Regions from separate parts of the Arthrobacter sp. CP30 genome, predicted to be linked through region 1. Evidence: riboswitches for the same ligand, from Rfam matches in the RefSeq annotation. Region 1 holds a riboswitch; each other region holds the start of a gene.
What was found. A riboswitch is a leader RNA that binds a small molecule or an ion and turns the genes downstream of it on or off. The one in region 1 is predicted to bind S-adenosylmethionine.

Region 1 (5,721 bases):
AGGGGATCGGCGATCCGAACCCGGCCAGCGTCGGCGGTAACCGCGGCTGGGCGGACCGCGTCGCCGAGGAACTGGCGCGCGGCCAGTCGAACTTCGCCTACGCGAACCTCGCCGTGCGCGGGCGCCTCCTCCAGCAGATCGTCGACCAGCAGGTCGACGCCGCGATCACCCTGCGTCCCGACCTCGTCACCATCTCGGCAGGCGGCAACGACCTGCTGCGTCCGGGCGGCGATCCCGATCTGCTCGCGGCCAAGCTCGACGACGTCGTCGGGACCCTCGCCGGTTCGGGGACGACCGTGGTGCTGTTCACGGGGCCGGACGTGCGCGAGACCGTCCTCGGGAGCATCCGCTCCAAGACCGCGATCTACAACGAGAACCTGCGCACCATCGCGACGCGGCACGAGGCGGTCATCGCGGACATGTGGGCGCTCCGGCAGCTGCTCGATCCGCAGATGTGGTCCACGGACAGGCTGCACTTCTCGCCGCTCGGCCACCACACCATCGCCGCGATGGTCCTCGACACCCTCGCGGTGAGGCACACCCTCGAGCCGCTGCAGCCCAAGGAGCTGCCGGCTCGCACCTGGCGGGCCGCACGCGCGGAGGACCTCGTGTGGGCACGCGAGTACTTCGTGCCGTGGGTCCTGCGCCGCCTGCGGCACCAGTCCTCGGGAGACGGCGTCACCGCCAAGCGGCTCGAACCGGCACCGATCTTCGGACCGGGCATGCCACCGGGCGCCGCGGACTAGCTCGCCGTCCGCCGCGGCACGCGGGGCCGTCCGCCGCCCCTCGCTCGTTGGCCCGGGGACCAGTGTTCCCGGCGTCCCGGAGGCGAGCCGTCCCGCGTCCCGGACGCGACCCTTCACCGCGTCCCAGGGACGACCCTTCCCAGCGTCCCGGAGACGACGATGACCGGTCGGCGGGCAGCCGACCGGTCATCACCGGTGTCTTGAGGGCGCCGAGGGCGACGCCCTGGAGTCAGCTCTCGAGCGCGACCTCGCCGTTGGCGACCGCGTCCGCGCAGGCGCTGAGATCGGGCCCCGGCTTGAAGTCGACGAACTGCGGCTTGAGCTTCTCGAAGAGGAACTCGTAGACCTCGTCGCGGGACTTGCCGTCCATGGTCTCCGCCGCCTCCTTCACCGCGCCCTGCAGCGCCCGGTCGGCGTCGAGCAGGATCTTGTCGCGTGCTTCCTGGTTCCAGCCAATGGTGCTCAGTTCCATGAACAGCTCCTCTTCATCCGTCGGTGTGGTGCGCGCGGGACAGGGTCCCGGGCTTGCCTGCCGGCAATCGATAAGCAGGCTTAGCTCCCAGCCTAGGGGCAGGCCCGGAGAAACCCAACAGCAGCCGCCACGAAACTTCTACTTCGCGTAGAAGGCATCGCGCAACTGCGCGTCGAGTTGGTGGATCTCCGTGAGGAAGGCATCGTGGCCCACCGGTGAGGTGATCGTGTGGACGGGCACCTCCCCGGGCAGCCCCGCCGCCAGGCGATGGGACTGCCCGGGGACGTACAGCCGGTCGGAGTCGACCGACGCGACGAAGAACTGTGCCGGCGCGGCAGCGAGGGCGGCGTCGAGGCTCCCCCGGGCGCGGCCGGCGTCGTGGCTCATGAGCGCCTCCGTCAGGATCACGTAGCTGTTGGCATCGAACCGGTCCACCAGCTTCTCGGCCTGGTGGTCGAGGTAACTCTCCACCTGGTACCGCCCACGGTCGGCGGGCACCACCGCACCGAGGGGTTGCTCGGCATCCTGCTCGGTCCGGCCGAAGCGTGTCTCGAACTCCCCTTCCGAGCGGTAGGTGATGTGGGCGATGCGGCGCGCCAGCCCGAGGCCCGCATCCGGATGCGGACCGTCGTAGTAGTCGCCGCCGCGGTAGGCGGGATCCAGGCGGATCGCCTGCAGCTGCGCCTGGGCGAACGCTATCTGTTCGGCCGAACTGGCGGCTGTGCAGGCGATGACGGCGCATCGCTCCACGCGGTCCGGGTACATCAGGGCCCACTCCAGGGCACGCGCGCCGCCCATGGATCCGCCGAGGACCGAGTGCCAGCGGTGGATGCCGAGCTGGTCGGCGAGCAACGCCTCCGCCCGCACCCCGTCCCGGATGGTGACGAACGGGAAACGGGAGCCCCAGGGGGCGCCGTCGGGCGCCAGGCTGGCCGGCCCCGTCGAGCCGTAGCAGCCGCCCACCATGTTGATCGACACCACGAAGAAGCGGTCCGTGTCCACCGTCCGCCCGGGGCCCACGAGCGCATCCCACCAGCCCTCCTCCTCCGACGCACCGCGTGCGACGTGCGAGCTGCCCGTGAGGGCGTGCTGCACCAGCACCGCGTTCGATGCCTCCGCATCCAGCTCCCCCCACGTCTCGAAGGCGAGCTGCACGTCCGGCAGCGCGCCCCCGGTCTCGAGGGCCAGGGGGCCGATCGGGGCGACGCGCAGGAACCCGTCCCCCGAGGGGCCGGCGTCGTTCCCCTGGTGCAGCGGAGCGGAAGGGTAGGTGGTCACGAAGGGTCAGGCTCCTTTGGCCGCTCGGAAGCCGGCGTCGAGGTCGGCGAGGATGTCGGTGATGTTCTCGAGTCCCACGGACAGGCGGACGAGGCCCGGCCGGACGCCCGCCGTGAGCTGCGCCTCCGCGCCGAGCTGGCTGTGGGTGGTGGATGCGGGGTGGATGACGAGCGACCGCACATCCCCCACGTTCGCCACGTGCGAGTGCAGTTCGAGACCGTCGACGAAGCGCTTGCCCGCCTCGAGCCCCCCGGCGATGTCGAAGCTCACGATCGCCCCCGTGCCGATGCGCCCGTACTTCCGGCCGCGCTCGTACCAGGGGCTGGACGGCAGGCCCGCGTAGGAGACCCGCTCGACGTCGTCGTGCGCCTCCAGCCACTCGGCGACGGCCTGGGCGTTCTGCACATGCCGCTCCACCCTGAGGCTGAGCGTCTCGAGGCCCTGCGCGATCAGGAAGGCGTTGAACGGAGAGACCGCGGCGCCGAGATCGCGCAGGAGCTGCACCCGTGCCTTGAGGATGTAGGCGAGGTTGGCGCCGAGCGGGCTTCCGACACCGAGGTCACGCGCGTAGACGAGTCCGTGGTAGCTCTCGTCCGGCGTGTTGAAGCCGGGGAACCGCTCCGGGTACCGGGCGAAGTCGAAGTTCCCGGAGTCCACGATCACGCCCGCGATCGCGGTGCCGTGCCCGCCCAGGTATTTCGTGGCCGAGTGGACCACGATATCCGCGCCCCACTCGATGGGCCGGATGAGATACGGGGTGGAGAGCGTGTTGTCTACGATCATCGGGAGCCCGTGCTCGTGGGCGACACCGCTGATGCCCTCCAGATCGAGGACGTCCTGGCGGGGATTGGAGACCACTTCGCCGAAGAAGAGCTTGGTGTTCGGGCGGACCGCCGCACGCCACTGCTCGAGATCGTCCGGGTCCTCCACGAACGTGGTCTCGATCCCGAATTTCTTCAGCGTGTGCCTGAACAGGTTGTACGTACCCCCGTAGAGGCTCGGGCTGGCGACAATGTGGTCCCCCGCCTCGGCGATGTTCAGCACCGCGAAGGTCCCGGCGGCCTGGCCCGAGGCGAGCAGCAGCGCACCGACGCCACCCTCCAGGCTCGCGATCCGGGTCTCCACGGCCTCCTGCGTCGGATTGCCGATCCGGGTGTAGATAGGCGCGAGCTCGGTCAGCGAGAACCTGTTCGCCGCACTCTCGGCGCTCGGGAACACGAAGGAGGAGGTCTGGTAGATGGGGAGGGCCCGGGACCCCGTGGCTGCGTCCGGCACCTGGCCGGCGTGGATCTGGCGTGTCTCGAAAGACCAATCGTTGGACATGGTGCTCCCTGTCGGTAGGGGCCCTGCGATCTCCGATGCTCCCGCCGACAGTTCCGGCTCCGGGAGACCGGGCCCCGCAGGAGCCCGCGCTTGAACGACGCCGAACCCGCGCCGGACCTGGTCCTCACCCGGGGCACCCCACCGCGGTTGGAGGGTTGCCGGCCAGCAAGCCGGGGCTTAGTGCTGGCACTCATGACCTGCATCCATGAAAACGTATGGGAGCGTGTCCGGCAACCCGTGTGACCCTCCGTGAAGCCGGCACGGAACGTCGCCCGAGGTGCCCCTCCGGTTCCCGGCGGTGCCTCGCGCCGGCATGCGACCCACCGGCTCTGCGCTCCGCCGCCGCCTCGGACGGCGCTCCGACGGGGCCGGTGGGCGCTGTCCACGGGTAAGGCGGCCCTAAGTCGAGAGGTGCATCACTTAGTGCCAAAATAACCGCATGCGCCTGGACCACGTCTCTTATGCCTGTGAACCCGATGGACTTGCCGCGACCGCCGACCGGATCTCGGCCCGGCTCGGCATGGAGCCCGTGAAGGGCGGTGTGCACCCGCGTTTCGGCACCCGCAACATGATCTTCCCGCTGGCCAACAGCCAGTACCTCGAGGTCGTGGAGGTGCTGAACCACCCGGCGTCGGACAAGGCGCCCTTCGGCCAGGCCGTCCGCGCCCGCTCCGAGGCCGGCGGAGGCTGGATGGGCTGGTGCGTCGCTGTCGACGACCTGGGCCCGTTCGAGGAACGCCTCGGCCGCAGCGCCGTCCCAGGGAACCGCAAGTTCCCGGACGGCCAGGAACTGACCTGGCAGCAGATCGGCATCAAGGGCCTCATCGCGGACCCGCAGGTCCCCTACCTCCTCCGCTGGGACGAGGGCACCGAGGAACTCCACCCGTCCAAGGCACGCCCGGCGTCGGTCAAGCTCGACTGCCTGACCATCGCGGGGTCCTCCGAGCGCGTCACCGAGTGGCTCGGCACTGCGGTCGAGGAGACGCTCGACGGCGTCCAGGTGCAGTGGATCGCACCGAACGGCACCCCCGGCATCATGTCCGTGACCTTCGAGACCGGCGAGGGACGCGTCGAGATCTGAGAGCTCGCGACGAGGCGAACACGGAGAAGGACCGGACTGTCGTCCGGTCCTTCTCCGTGTGGCGGCCGTTGTCGACCGCCTCAGCCGGTCAGGCGTGCGTGTAGGTGAGGCAGTCAGCGGCCTCGGCACCCGGACCCACTTTCACGGCCGGCGCGCTGCAGAGGAGATCGTGGTTGAAGCTGCACTCGGAGCGCTGGCAGGCGCCGACGTGCGCGAGCATCTTCGGCAGCCCGCCGCTGATGGACGTGTCGATGAACGTGGCACAGGAGGCGTGCTCCTCGCTGCCCGACACCGTGATGGCGACGGCGGTGCAGCCGTCGTGGTTGAAGGAGCAGTTGTGGACACTGCACTCGGAGACACTGGTGACACTGGGGGCACTGGGGGCGCTGGGGGCGCTGGGGGCGCTGCTCATGATTCCTCCTGGCTGGTCCGGTGGGGTCCCTGTCGGAGCCGCCGTTGTCTGTGCCGGATGAAGTGAGCATAAACCCGCAATTGGCGGATAATTTAGTCATGATTCGTGCGCGCAAATGAACAAAGGGAAGCCTTTCTTTATTCAACCGCCAATTCCGATGGCCGGTCCGATGAGCGCGAATCCGACGAAACCGGTGATGTCGATGAGCGCGTGCGCGATCACCAGCGGCATGACACGGCGCGTGCGCGTGTAGAACCAGCCGAACAGAAGACCCATCAGGACGTTGCCGATGAACGGGCCGAAACCCTGGTACAGGTGATAGCTGCCGCGCAGGAGGGCACTGCTGACGACGATGGCGGGCGTCGACCATCCGAGCTCACGCAACCGGATGAACAGATACCCCACCACG
Region 2 (5,721 bases), on a different contig from region 1:
CAGGCCGATCGCGGTGCCGCCGACCACCCCGATCGCGGTCGCGCCGAGACCGATCGAGAGCGATGTCGCTGCACCGTGGATGATCCGCGTGTAGGCGTCGGCGCCGGAGTCGTCCGTGCCGAACCACGCCTGCGGGCCGGGTGCCTCGAAACTCCTCGCCGGCTCGACGGCGTAGGGATCGCCGGGAGCGACCAGTCCGGGAACGAGGCTCGCCGCGGCGAGCCACAGGAGGAACGCGGAGGCCAGGACGAGCCCCGGGCGGAAACCGGGCCGTCGTCGTGCCGCTCGTGCGTGCGGCCTCGGCTCCGCGGGCGTAGGGAGTGTACCGGTCGGGGCGGCCTGCACCGCGACCGGCGCGAGCGTGCGGTCGGTGATGCTCATGCGGTCACCACTTTCGGGTCGATGAGGGTGTACAGGAGGTCGATGACGAGGTTCACCACGACGTAGACCGCGGCAGCGAGGAGCACGATCCCGATGATGACGGGGAGGTCCTTGTTGTACACGGACGCCAGGGTGAGGGAGCCGATCCCTTGCCGGCTGAACAGCGTCTCCACGACCACGGAACCGCCGAGCAGTGCCGCGACCACGAAGCCGGACATCGTCAGCACGGGGATGATGGCGTGCCGCAGGGCGTGGCGGACGCGGACGGCGAGATCCCGCAGGCCCCGGGACCGTGCCGTGAGGATGAAGGGCTGCTCCAGCACGTCCTCGAGTTCGTTGCGGAGGACCTGCGACAGTGTGCCGAAGACGGCCAGGGCCAGGGTGAGGGCAGGCAGGACGAGCGCGGCCGGCCCCTGGTTGCCGCCGATGGGGAGCCAGTGGAGCGTGAAGGAGAAGACGATCAGGAGGGCGAACCCGATGATGAAGGTGGGGGTCGCAGCGAGGACCACCTCGATCCCGGAGACGATCCCGCGGATCCACGGGGCGCGCTGCGCCGAGAGGATCGCCACCGCGAACGTGAGGGGCAGCGCGAGGGCGACGGCGGCGGCGGACAGGGCCGCCGTCGCCCCGATCTGCTGTCCGATGGCCTCGGACACGGGGATGCGCAGCCGATAGGACTGCCCGAGGTCACCCTGCAGCAGGTTGCCCAGGTAGCTGCCGTACTGCACGACGAACGGCTGGTCGAGCAGATAGTCGGCGCGGACCTGGGCGAGGGCCTCCGGGGTGGGCCGGGCGTCCGGCCCACCGAGGATCAGCAGGGCGGTGTCCCCCGGCACCAGATGGATCGCGAGGAAGGTAAGGGAGGCCGCGCCCCACAGGACGCCGACCCCGATCAGCAGGCGGGTGACGACGCGGCGGAGGACGGCCACCTACTCCGCCTTCCAGGCGTAGGTGACGACGGGCACGGGATGCGAGGTGTCCACGGCGACGCCCTGCACCGTCCTCGAGTAGGCGAACTGGCTCGGATTCTCGTAGAGCGGCACCCCGGGAACGATCTCCAGCAGGCGGTGCTGGGCTTTCGCGTAGGCCTCCGCCGCTTCCGGCCCGTCATCGGACTCCCGCGCGGTGGCCAGCAGCGCGTCCAGGGCGGGGTCATCCACCGAGGAGGAGTTCTGGCCGATCCGTTCACCCGTGATCTCCGAGGAGTGGTACCGGATGAAGAGGACATCGGTGGTGTTGGTGTGCCACACGCCGGCCAGGGCGTCGTAATCGCCGGCGTAGCGGAGTTCCGTGAGCTGGGCCTGGGGTACCTGGATGATCCGCAGATCGAACCCCACCTTCCGCGCCTCACCCTGCAGCTGCACGAGCAGGGGACTGGGCGTCGAGCTCTCGACGGTCGGCACCTCGACGGTGAGCCGCGCGCCGTCCCTGGTGCGGAAGCCATCTGCGTCCCGCCCCGTCCAGCCGGCCTCGTCGAGGAGCGCGTCCGCTCGTGCCGGATCGTAGGTCAGCACGCCCTCGACGGTCGGATCGTAGTACTTGCTCTCCTTCGAGAGGAAACTGTCGATCGGTGTGTAGGTGCCGAACCCGAGGCTCTCGGTCACCGCTTCGGTGTCGACGGCAGCGGCGAAGGCCTGGCGGACGGCGAGATCGTCGAACGGAGCGCGCGCCAGGTTGAAGCCGAGCACGTAGGGACTGCCCGTCCTCGGCAGGTTCTCGTACACGAAGTTCGGGTCCGCCTGCACCGCTGCCGCGTTCTGGGGTGCCAGGTTCTCGGTGAGGTCGTACTGTCCCGAGACCAGGGACTGGTGCCGGATCACCGGTTCCGCGACGAGGGTGACCTCGACGCCGTCGAGGTGGGCCGCGCCCTCACCCTCGAGCCACGCGGGCGCCCAGTCGTAGTCCTCCCGCTTCGCGTAGCTGATGCTCTGCCCGGGCCGGTAGTCCTCCACGGTGAACGGGCCGGTGCCGATGGGATTCTGGCAGAGGGTCTCCGGGGACTCGGTGATGGCCTTGCCCGAGTTCATGCCGAGCCAGGACTGCGCGAGTGTGTAGAGGAACGGCGTGTAGGGGTAGGCGAGGTGTGCTTCGAAGGTGTACTCGTCCACGACCGTCCCGTCCACGTACGGGGCGATGTAGGCGGCGGCCAGGGGCGACTTGGTGGCCGGGTCCCGCATGTGCTCCAGGTTCTGTCCGAAGACCTCCGCGTTCCAGGGTGACCCGTCGCTGAACGTGACACCTTCGCGCAGGCGGAAGGTGTACGTCCTGCCGTCCTCGGAGATCTCCCAGGACTCGGCGAGGTACGGCGCGATCTCCCCGTCCTCGTCCAGGGTCACGACGTTGTCGTAGATGAGACGCCCGAGGAACTGCTGCTGCGTGGCCGAGATACCGTGCCCGTCGAGGCAGCCGGGCTCTGCGGAGATGGAGACGTCGAGGATGCCACCGGACACCGGCTCGGTGCCTGCCGGCGCGGTGGATCCCGTGGGTCCGGCGCATCCGGCGAGGACGACGATCAGGGTGACGGCGCCGAGGGCCGTCCGTGACAGCGGCGTGCGGAAGGGTAGGGCGGAGGTGAATGCACCGGATGAATTCCGGGCAGGATGGATCGACATTTCAGGCATGGTGAATTCCCTCGGGAAAAAGGACGCATTCGAGCGAAGGGCGTCCGGAGAAAGGTGCAAGCAGTCCCTCGTCAGCAGCGCAGGGCGCGACGTCGGGACAGGGAGAGAAATGCTAGGGGAGTGCTGGACAGCTCACGGCGAAGCCCTTTCGGAGTGCTCTTGCCCGCACCGGTCCGGCGCATGCGCCGGGGTGGAGGCCGCTTCGTCATCCGAACCACCCAGGAACATGGGGTTGGTGCGCGGTCCAGTCGGAGCTTTCCGACCGCGTCTCTTGAAGCTGTCCCAACTATAAGCAGAGTGCTGATGGCTTGGGGAAACAAAAGAAGTAATGTGACGCGAAGATTCGATCATCTATCGAAAGTGCAGGGAATTCGGCGAAGGCGCCTTCGAGGTGTCCAGAAGGACACGCCGCAATTCCCTGCACTCCGGAAAGGCGCGCACGTGAGAATCCCCGGCGGTGCCGCTCATCGTCACCGACAGCGCGTCGCGGATCCCGCGCAGGCCTAGGAGATCTGCAGACCGCCATTGATGTCGTAGGTGGCCGCGGTGATGTAGCCGGCGTCGGGTCCCACCAGGAAGCAGATCAGCGCGGCGATGTCATCGACGGTGCCCACACGTCCCATCAGGATGTCCCTGGACCATGCCGCAGCCGTGAGGTGCGGTGACGATCCTCGGACGACGCGGACGACGCGGACGGAGCAGATCGTGCTTCGTCGACGACCGGACCGTACGGTCAGGCGTGTGCGCCGACTGCCCTGGGGGGTCGTGCGTCCCCGGTGCATCCGGCAGCGCGCATGGTGTCCTCCTGGTCATGACGGACGCCACAAAATGAATGGCGTTCATTATTTCTGGATCACTGTAGAGGACGTGACTGATCCGGCACAAGCCCTTCGGCAAGAGACGGCCGATGTCCTGCTCGCCATGGGCATCACGAAGGGCACTCCGGCCGTCGAGAGAAAGACAGCGCCGTCGACACCTGTGAGGAGCTCGCCGGGAATGGAGCGGCAGGAGCGGATTCTATGAGCCCGCTGCAGACCCGCTGTCATTCGACGTGGAGTCGGCGCAGCCTGGACGAGGGGTGATCGTCGAAGCTAGTTGACATAATGTAGATTATCGGCAAATTACCAGTCCCTCTGGAAGGGGCCATCCGGTTCCTGAAGGTCTTGCCCGCACCGGTGCGAGAACTGCGGGCCGCGGCATCATCGGTCGTTGACCGTCAGCTCTGGAAGCGCCACGGATGATCTACCGAAGCTGATCGAGAAGTGCAGATGTCAGGGTCGCGCTCAGGCCGGGCGGAACATCCACGTCCGCGCCCAGCGCCTGCAGGGCGCGGCTGAGGTAGTTACGGGCGGCCGCCGCAAGAGCGATCTCCACGATCTCCGGGTCCGTGAACCCCTCGGCGCGCAGGGCGAGTGCGTCGGCGTCGGTCATCGACGCCGACGCGGTGCTCATCTTCTCGGCGAAGACCATCATCGCCACCTCAGGAGACGACAGGCCCGCCGTGCGGTAGTCCCGGGCAAGGGCCGTCAGTTCCTCCTCGCCGATGTAGGGCAACGCCTTCCGGCCGTGCGCGAGCCGACAATGCCTGTTTCCGATGCCCAGGGCCGCAGCGAGCGTCACCAACTCGTATCGCCGGGGGTCCATCGACCCGGCGATCGCGCTGATCAGTCCCTCCCACGCACGGTAGGCGGGAGGATGCAGCGCAAGGACCTTGGTGTGCGCCGCGACGTAGCCGAGGGAGTCGGCATCCTCGCCATAGATGGCGGCGATCTCGCCCGTCGCCTCGCTCTCGGACACCTGCTCGAGAATGCTCACTGTCGGACCTCCTGCAGTACGTCGGGCCTCCAGCATCAGGCGTCGGAGAACGGCAGGCCAGAGCAGGCGGCACCGGTGAACGCTTCCCGCGCCGTCGCGGACTCCCCGATCAAGGTCGGGCGGGTTGCCAGGCGGAGAGGTCGAGGACCCGGTCCGCACGGTCACGGGTCGCAGCGACGAGGTCGGCATTGGGTTCATCGACGCGGCGCACCCATTCCTCAGCGGCCGCGGGCGTCTTGCCGAACAGGACGTGGCGGGCGATGAGCCGCGCACGGCGTACGTCGGGGTCGATGTCGATGAACCAGACTTCGTCGAGGCGGTCCCGAGCCTCCCGCCAGCCGGGGGCATCGAGCAGCAGGTAGTTCCCCTCGGTGACGATCAGGGTCGACGACGGCGGCACCGGCAGGGCGTTCGCCAGGGGCTGCTCGAGGGCGCGCTCGAAAGCCGGCGCGTACACGACGTGGTCCGGTCGTTCGTGCAGCCGGGAGAGAAGAGCTGCGTAGCCGTGGGCGTCGAAGGTCTCGGGTGCGCCCTTCCGGTCGAGCACCCCGAGGGTGAGGAGAGCCTGATCGGCGAGGTGGAACCCGTCCATGGGTACCGAGGCGTGCGCGGCGGCGTCGAGGCCGACGACGGCTTCTGCCACGGTCGACTTCCCGGCGCCGGGCGCCCCGACGATGCCGAGCAGGAAGCGACTGCCGTCGGTGGCCCGCGGAAGCAGTGCCGCGAGCTGGCGAGGGTCCGAGACAGGCGTGACGATCATCGCGCGGAGCGTCGCGGGATGAGTCGCTTCATGGTCGGACGTCGCTGGTCAGCAGTGATGGTCATGACAGGAGATTCTGCACCACGTGGGCCCGGACGACCTCCGGCTGCACGGGGTCGACCGGCGATTCCGGTCCGTCGTGGT
Region 3 (5,721 bases), on a different contig from region 1:
GCGGTCTGGTAGGCGAACCGGGTATCGAAGTCGATGACGTTCTCGGCGTCGACGCGTGCTGCGTCGAACGTCGACGTCCCGGAGCCGGTGGTCTGCTGGCCGAAGCCGTCCCAGTCGTCGGCGTGCGTGACCCCCGGCTGGTGGGCACTGACGACGGCGATCACCTTGACGCCGTTGTCGGTGCGCTGGGCGAAGGTGTCGATCCAGTCGGCGAAGATGCTGCCTGTGGAGTAGTACTTGGTGCCGCTGACGAGGAACCCCCCGGAGTCCGGATCGGGACTGACCTTGGTGATCACGTCGCCGATCGTGACGCCGCCCACCTCGGTCCAGGAGTTCCCGACCGTCTCGCCGTCGACGAACCGCCTGAGCCACGTCTCGCGGTGCGGGCCCGAGGAGACCAGCCGGTCCTCCACGAAGGCGAAGTGACCACGCAGGGCCTGCGGGATGTTCGGGTCGGCCGCGGCGAGCTCGGTGAGCAGCCGGAACAGCTGGGGTAGGGAGGCGCCGAAACCGCCGACGGCCACGGGGACCCGGAGGGCGCCGAAGCCCGCGTCGATCAGGGCACGGATCTCGGCGCGGGGGAGTTCGTGCTCACGGTCCCGCCGCGAGGCTCCGTCGGCGATCCTGGCGAAGAGCGGGCGGAAGCGGGCGGCGAGGAGCTCGTAGTCGGCATCGGCAGTGCGGGTGATGTTCGTGATGGTGGTCATGACGGACCTTTCGATGAAGGGATGCAGGGCGGACAGGGCGCGGGAGGGGTGCAGAGCGGTTGTCAGGCGTCGACGGCGACCGGCTGCGCGGCGATGACCGGTACGGGCCGGCCGCCGAGGGTGACGGCGACCGCGAAGAGGGTACCGAGGACCACGGCCGTCGCGATGACGGCCGTCGTCCTGCCCGGCCAGGCGCCGTTGAGGCCGAGCAGCGCGGGGACCACGGTGCTGATTGTGCCCACGAGGATCGCGCTCCAGCCCGTGACCCGCGTGAGGCGCTCCGCGCCGCGGGCGAGGAGCAGGAAGAACAGGGTCCAGAGCGCGGCCCAGCTGATCCAGAGCACCGAGCTCACGGGGTCCTCGCGGGCTGCCGTGCCGGCGAGGACGAGGGCGAGCACGGCGACGAAGCCGCAGAACCAGCCGACGCCGGCCGATCCGAGGCCTGCGACCGAGCCCAGCCCCACGTACAGGTAGGTCAGGCCGAACAGGACGATCCCGGCCGCCGATCCGGCGGCGCCGGGATCGGACGAGGCGACGAGCAGCGCCACGACCAGTTGCAGCAGGCCGATCGCGATGTTGAAGAAACCGGCGTCGCGCGGGGTCACGCGGCCGAGCAGGGAGACGCCGTTGATCAGCAGGGCGGCCCCGGAGAGCAGGAGGCAGATGTACGACATGGGTGTCCCGTCGTCAGGACGCGGACCAGGGGTGCGCGCCGTGCTTGCCCCGACGCGGGCTGCGCGGGGCCTGATCCTCACCTGGGGCACCCCGCCACGGAGGGGGTTGCCGTCCGACGAGCCAGGGCTTCGCGTCGGAACTCTTGATCTGTCCTCCGAGGCTAGGCCGTCCCACCGCCGGTGTGCCGGAATGCGTCGGAGCGTGACCCCCGATGACCTCCGATGACGCCCCGCAGCCTCACGTGGCAGACCGGGATGCTCGGTCCGCCTCGCCCCGGAGACCGGTGCCCGACACCCGTCGCCCGCGGAACATAAGCACCCTTCGCAGTGTTGTAGAAGGTGATGATGATGCCCCAGGAACAGGATCTGACCACGATCACCCCCACGCGCCTGTGGGTCCCGCGCCATGTGCTGATCACGCGTGCAGCCTCCGACCTACCGCACACCGCGGAGATCGTCCGCCGCTGCGAGGCAGCCGGAGTGGAGGACATCCGCGTCCTCCCCGGTAATGCCCTGACGGGGCTCCGCGGCGCCACGGAACGGGAGACCTATGCGTCGGCGAAGTACACGCTGGCCGTCGTCGTCGCACCGCCCAGTGCGCTGAAGCCCCAGCCGATCCCCCCGAGTGCCGACTGGCGGATCGACCTCGCGAAGGGTTGTCCCGCCCACTGCCAGTACTGCTATCTGGCCGGCTCGCTCCAGGGTCCGCCGGTGACCCGCGTCTACGCGAACCTCGACGACGTCCTCGACGGGGTGCGCACGCACGCCGGCCGGGGCTCCGTGACCAGCGGGACCATCGAGCGAGGTGGCGAGGGCACCACCTTCGAGATGTCCTGCTACACCGATCCGCTCGGCATCGAGAGGGTGACGGGCTCGCTCGCGGCGGCGATCTCCCGCGTGGGCTCGGGCGAATTCGGCGAGGACGTCCAGCTGAGGTTCACCACGAAGTTCGACGACGTCGGCGAGCTGGTGACGCTGGATCACGGCGGCCGGACACGGGTGCGCTTCTCGGTCAACGCCGCCGAGGTGGCCAACCGCTTCGAGGGCGGGACGGCCAGGATGCCCGCACGGCTCACGGCGCTCCGCGCGGTCGCGGCGGCAGGCTACCGTGTGGGCCTGACCATCGCCCCCATCATGCCCGTCCCCGGCTGGCGTGAGCAGTACGGCGCGTTGCTCAACGACGTCGCCGCTGCCCTCGACGGCATCGAGGACGTCGACCTCACGGCCGAGATCATCACGCACCGGTTCACGCCCGCCAGCAAGGAGGTGCTGCTCGGCTGGTACCCGCGGACGAAGCTCGAGATGGACGAGGACCTGCGGAGTCGGAAGCGCTCGAAGTTCGGTGGGATCAAGTACGTGTACCCGAAGCAGACCATGAGCGAGATGCGGACCTGGTTCGTCGACGAGCTCGAGCGGCGCGTCCCGGCGGCGCGCCTCCTCTACTGGACCTGATCGGGGCATCCGGGCGTATCCGCCCGGTCCGCTGAACTCCAGGTGCAAGCCCCGTGATAGGACCGCCCCCGGCCGAGTGCCACGGCCTGTCAGCACCCACCGCCCCCCTGGAAACGGGCGGGCCGGCAGCTCTCCCAGGGGCCGCCACGGCGGCCGGAACAGTGCCCCGGGCGTCGTATCATGAAGGGTCAGCTTTTTTCTACCTTGAGGGGCAAGTTGTGTCCACCGTTGAAGACAATTCGGCAACCACAGCACAGACCGGCGGAAGCCGGGTCAAGAGGGGTATGGCTGAAATGCTCAAGGGCGGCGTCATCATGGATGTCGTCACAGCCGATCAGGCCCGCATCGCCGAGGACGCCGGCGCAGTGGCCGTCATGGCGCTCGAGCGAGTTCCCGCGGACATCCGCGCCCAGGGCGGCGTGTCCCGGATGAGCGATCCCGACATGATCGACAGCATCATCGAGGCCGTCTCCATCCCGGTGATGGCCAAGGCACGCATCGGTCACTTCGTCGAGGCGCAGGTCCTGCAGTCGCTCGGCGTCGACTACATCGACGAGTCGGAGGTCCTCACGCCGGCCGACTACACGAACCACATCGACAAGTGGAAGTTCCAGATCCCCTTCGTCTGCGGTGCCACCAATCTCGGTGAGGCGCTGCGTCGCATCAACGAGGGCGCTGCGATGATCCGCTCGAAGGGCGAGGCCGGCACCGGTGACGTCTCGAACGCCACGATGCACATGCGCACCATCCGTGCGGAGCTCAACCGGTTGTCCTCCATGGCCGAGGACGAGCTCTACGTCGCCGCCAAGGAACTCCAGGCGCCCTACGAGCTCGTCAGGGAGGTAGCCTCGGCCGGCCGCCTCCCCGTGGTGCTCTTCACCGCCGGCGGGATCGCGACGCCGTCGGACGCCGCGATGATGATGCAGCTCGGCGCGGACGGCGTGTTCGTCGGTTCCGGCATCTTTAAGTCCGGCAACCCGGCCGAGCGCGCCAATGCCATCGTCCAGGCGACCACCTTCCACGACGACCCCGACATGATCGCCAAGGTCTCGCGCGGGCTCGGCGAAGCCATGGTCGGTATCAACGTGGACGAGATCCCGCAGCCGCACCGCCTCGCAGAGCGCGGCTGGTAGTACTGCCCGTCCCCGATCAGGGACGCGAGGACCTCAGGAGGACCGCAGCCCGCACGGGCTGCGGTCCTCCTGCCGTTCCCGGCCGGAACCGGCCTACCGACCGGCGGACCCGTCGAGCTGCAGCGAGAACGTCTTCCCGCGGCCCAGCAGCGTGAAGCCGCGTCGGGAGAAGAACGCATAGCCCTGGGGAGTGGCGTTGACCGCGAGGTCGCGGGCGCCGGCCGCCGCGGCCCGCCGTGCCGTCGCCGCCACCAGGGAGGTCGCCAGTCCCTGCCGCTGGTGATCCGGCAGCACCTCGAGGTGATGGATGCCGCCGAGGCCGCGCAGTCCGGCGACGCCGGACGGGTAGAACGAGTAGGCCGCTCCGGTGATGTTGCCGGTACCGGCGGACCGCGACACCGCATGCCACGCCTGGCGGGGCTGCGACCGGACCACGCGCAGTTCCTGCGCCAGGGGTCCGGTGTAGTCGGGCACCTCGTCCGTCAGCCTGGCGGCGCCCGCGTCCCCGCCGTCGTCGCCCTCCTGCGCCACGCCCGCGCCACCGGTGACGGCTAACGCCGGTGCGGCCATCCACCACGGCTGCCAGCTCGGCTCGAAGCGCAGGCCCCGGAGCTCGACGGCGTCCACGGCCCCGTTGAGCCACACGCGGACCGAGGCGGCGCCGAGCCGCACTCCTTCGGCCAGCGCGGGCCGCACGGCGGTGGCACTGACCGCGGAGGGGAACATCAGCCCGAGCTCACGCCGCGCCGGCAGCCAGACCCAGGTGTTCCCGTGCGTCGAGAACGTCTTCCCACCCGTCGCCGTCGCCAGCGCCGCCGACCATGCCGTCTCCAGCCGCTGGCACTGCGCGATGGTCACCATGCGGGTGCGCCCGCGCGGACGCGTCTCACGCGAGACCGCGACGCACGAGCAGGGGCTGCAGGTCCGCGTCGCGTCCGCGGAACCGGCGGAAGGCCTCCAGCGGCTCGATGCTGTTGCCCCGTGACAGCAGCTCGCGCCGGAAGTGGTCGCCGTTCCCGCGCGTCAGGCCGCCGGAGGTCCTGAACCACTCGACCGTGTCGGCGTCGAGCATCTCGCTCCAGATGTAGGCGTAGTAGGACGCCGCGTACCCGCCGGCGAAGATGTGCTTGAAGTAGGACGTACGGTAGCGCGGCGGGACCGGCGCGAAATCCACCCCCGCGTCCGCGAGGGCGGCGGCCTCGAAGGCGAGCGGGTCCTCGACCACCGTGCCGGAGGGGATGGAGTGCCAGGCGAGGTCCAGGAGGGCGGCGCCGAGGTAGGCCGTGGTCTCGAAGCCCTCGCCCCAGGCGCCCGCCGCGTGGATGCGGTCGATGACGTCCTGGGGGAGCGCCTCCCCGGTCTCGTGGTGGCGCGCGTAGTTCGCGACGATCTCGGGCCACAGGATCCACATCTCGTTGACCTGTGAAGGGTATTCGACGAAGTCGCGCGGGACGGCGGTCCCGGCGAACAGCGGGTAGGTGACGTCCGAGAACAGGCCGTGCAGGGCGTGGCCGAACTCGTGGAACGTCGTGACCACCTGGTCGTAGGACAGCAGCGTCGGTTCGCCCGTGCCCGGCTTCGACAGGTTCAGGTTATTGACGACGACGGCACGCGTGCCCTCGAGCGCGGACTGGTCCACGAACGAATTCATCCAGGCACCCCCGCTCTTGGTATCGCGCGTGTAGTAGTCGCCGAGGAACAGGCCCAGCCCTGACCCGTCCGCATCGAAGACCTCCCAGACGCGGACGTCCGGGT

Region 2: linked by a shared signal. The riboswitch ahead of ACTIMO_RS11955 (ABC transporter substrate-binding protein) and the one ahead of ACTIMO_RS11315 (bifunctional o-acetylhomoserine/o-acetylserine sulfhydrylase) in region 1 are both predicted to bind S-adenosylmethionine.
Region 3: linked by a shared signal. The riboswitch ahead of ACTIMO_RS05895 (AmiS/UreI family transporter) and the one ahead of ACTIMO_RS11315 (bifunctional o-acetylhomoserine/o-acetylserine sulfhydrylase) in region 1 are both predicted to bind S-adenosylmethionine.

The regions. Positions count from the first base shown of each region.
Region 1 is NZ_JBQEMM010000007.1:149,861-155,581, forward strand. It holds gene ACTIMO_RS11300 (SGNH/GDSL hydrolase family protein) at 1-746, shown strand, start outside; gene ACTIMO_RS11305 (hypothetical protein) at 976-1,218, opposite strand; gene metX (homoserine O-acetyltransferase MetX) at 1,357-2,496, opposite strand; gene ACTIMO_RS11315 (bifunctional o-acetylhomoserine/o-acetylserine sulfhydrylase) at 2,503-3,819, opposite strand; SAM riboswitch class IV at 3,901-4,017, opposite strand; gene ACTIMO_RS11320 (VOC family protein) at 4,259-4,900, shown strand; gene ACTIMO_RS11325 (DUF1540 domain-containing protein) at 4,989-5,312, opposite strand; gene ACTIMO_RS11330 (CPBP family intramembrane glutamic endopeptidase) at 5,454-5,721, opposite strand, start outside.
Region 2 is NZ_JBQEMM010000008.1:108,014-113,734, forward strand. It holds gene ACTIMO_RS11945 (ABC transporter permease) at 1-381, opposite strand, end outside; gene ACTIMO_RS11950 (ABC transporter permease) at 378-1,310, opposite strand; gene ACTIMO_RS11955 (ABC transporter substrate-binding protein) at 1,311-3,002, opposite strand; SAM riboswitch class IV at 3,153-3,279, opposite strand; partial or broken gene ACTIMO_RS11960 (SDR family oxidoreductase) at 3,506-3,649, opposite strand; gene ACTIMO_RS11965 (carboxymuconolactone decarboxylase family protein) at 4,245-4,817, opposite strand; gene ACTIMO_RS11970 (nucleoside/nucleotide kinase family protein) at 4,927-5,577, opposite strand.
Region 3 is NZ_JBQEMM010000003.1:136,775-142,495, reverse strand. It holds gene ACTIMO_RS05900 (acyl-CoA dehydrogenase family protein) at 1-707, opposite strand, end outside; gene ACTIMO_RS05895 (AmiS/UreI family transporter) at 770-1,381, opposite strand; SAM riboswitch class IV at 1,417-1,530, opposite strand; gene ACTIMO_RS05890 (spore photoproduct lyase family protein) at 1,730-2,833, shown strand; gene pdxS (pyridoxal 5'-phosphate synthase lyase subunit PdxS) at 3,052-3,966, shown strand; gene ACTIMO_RS05880 (GNAT family N-acetyltransferase) at 4,060-4,827, opposite strand; gene ACTIMO_RS05875 (M3 family metallopeptidase) at 4,853-5,721, opposite strand, start outside.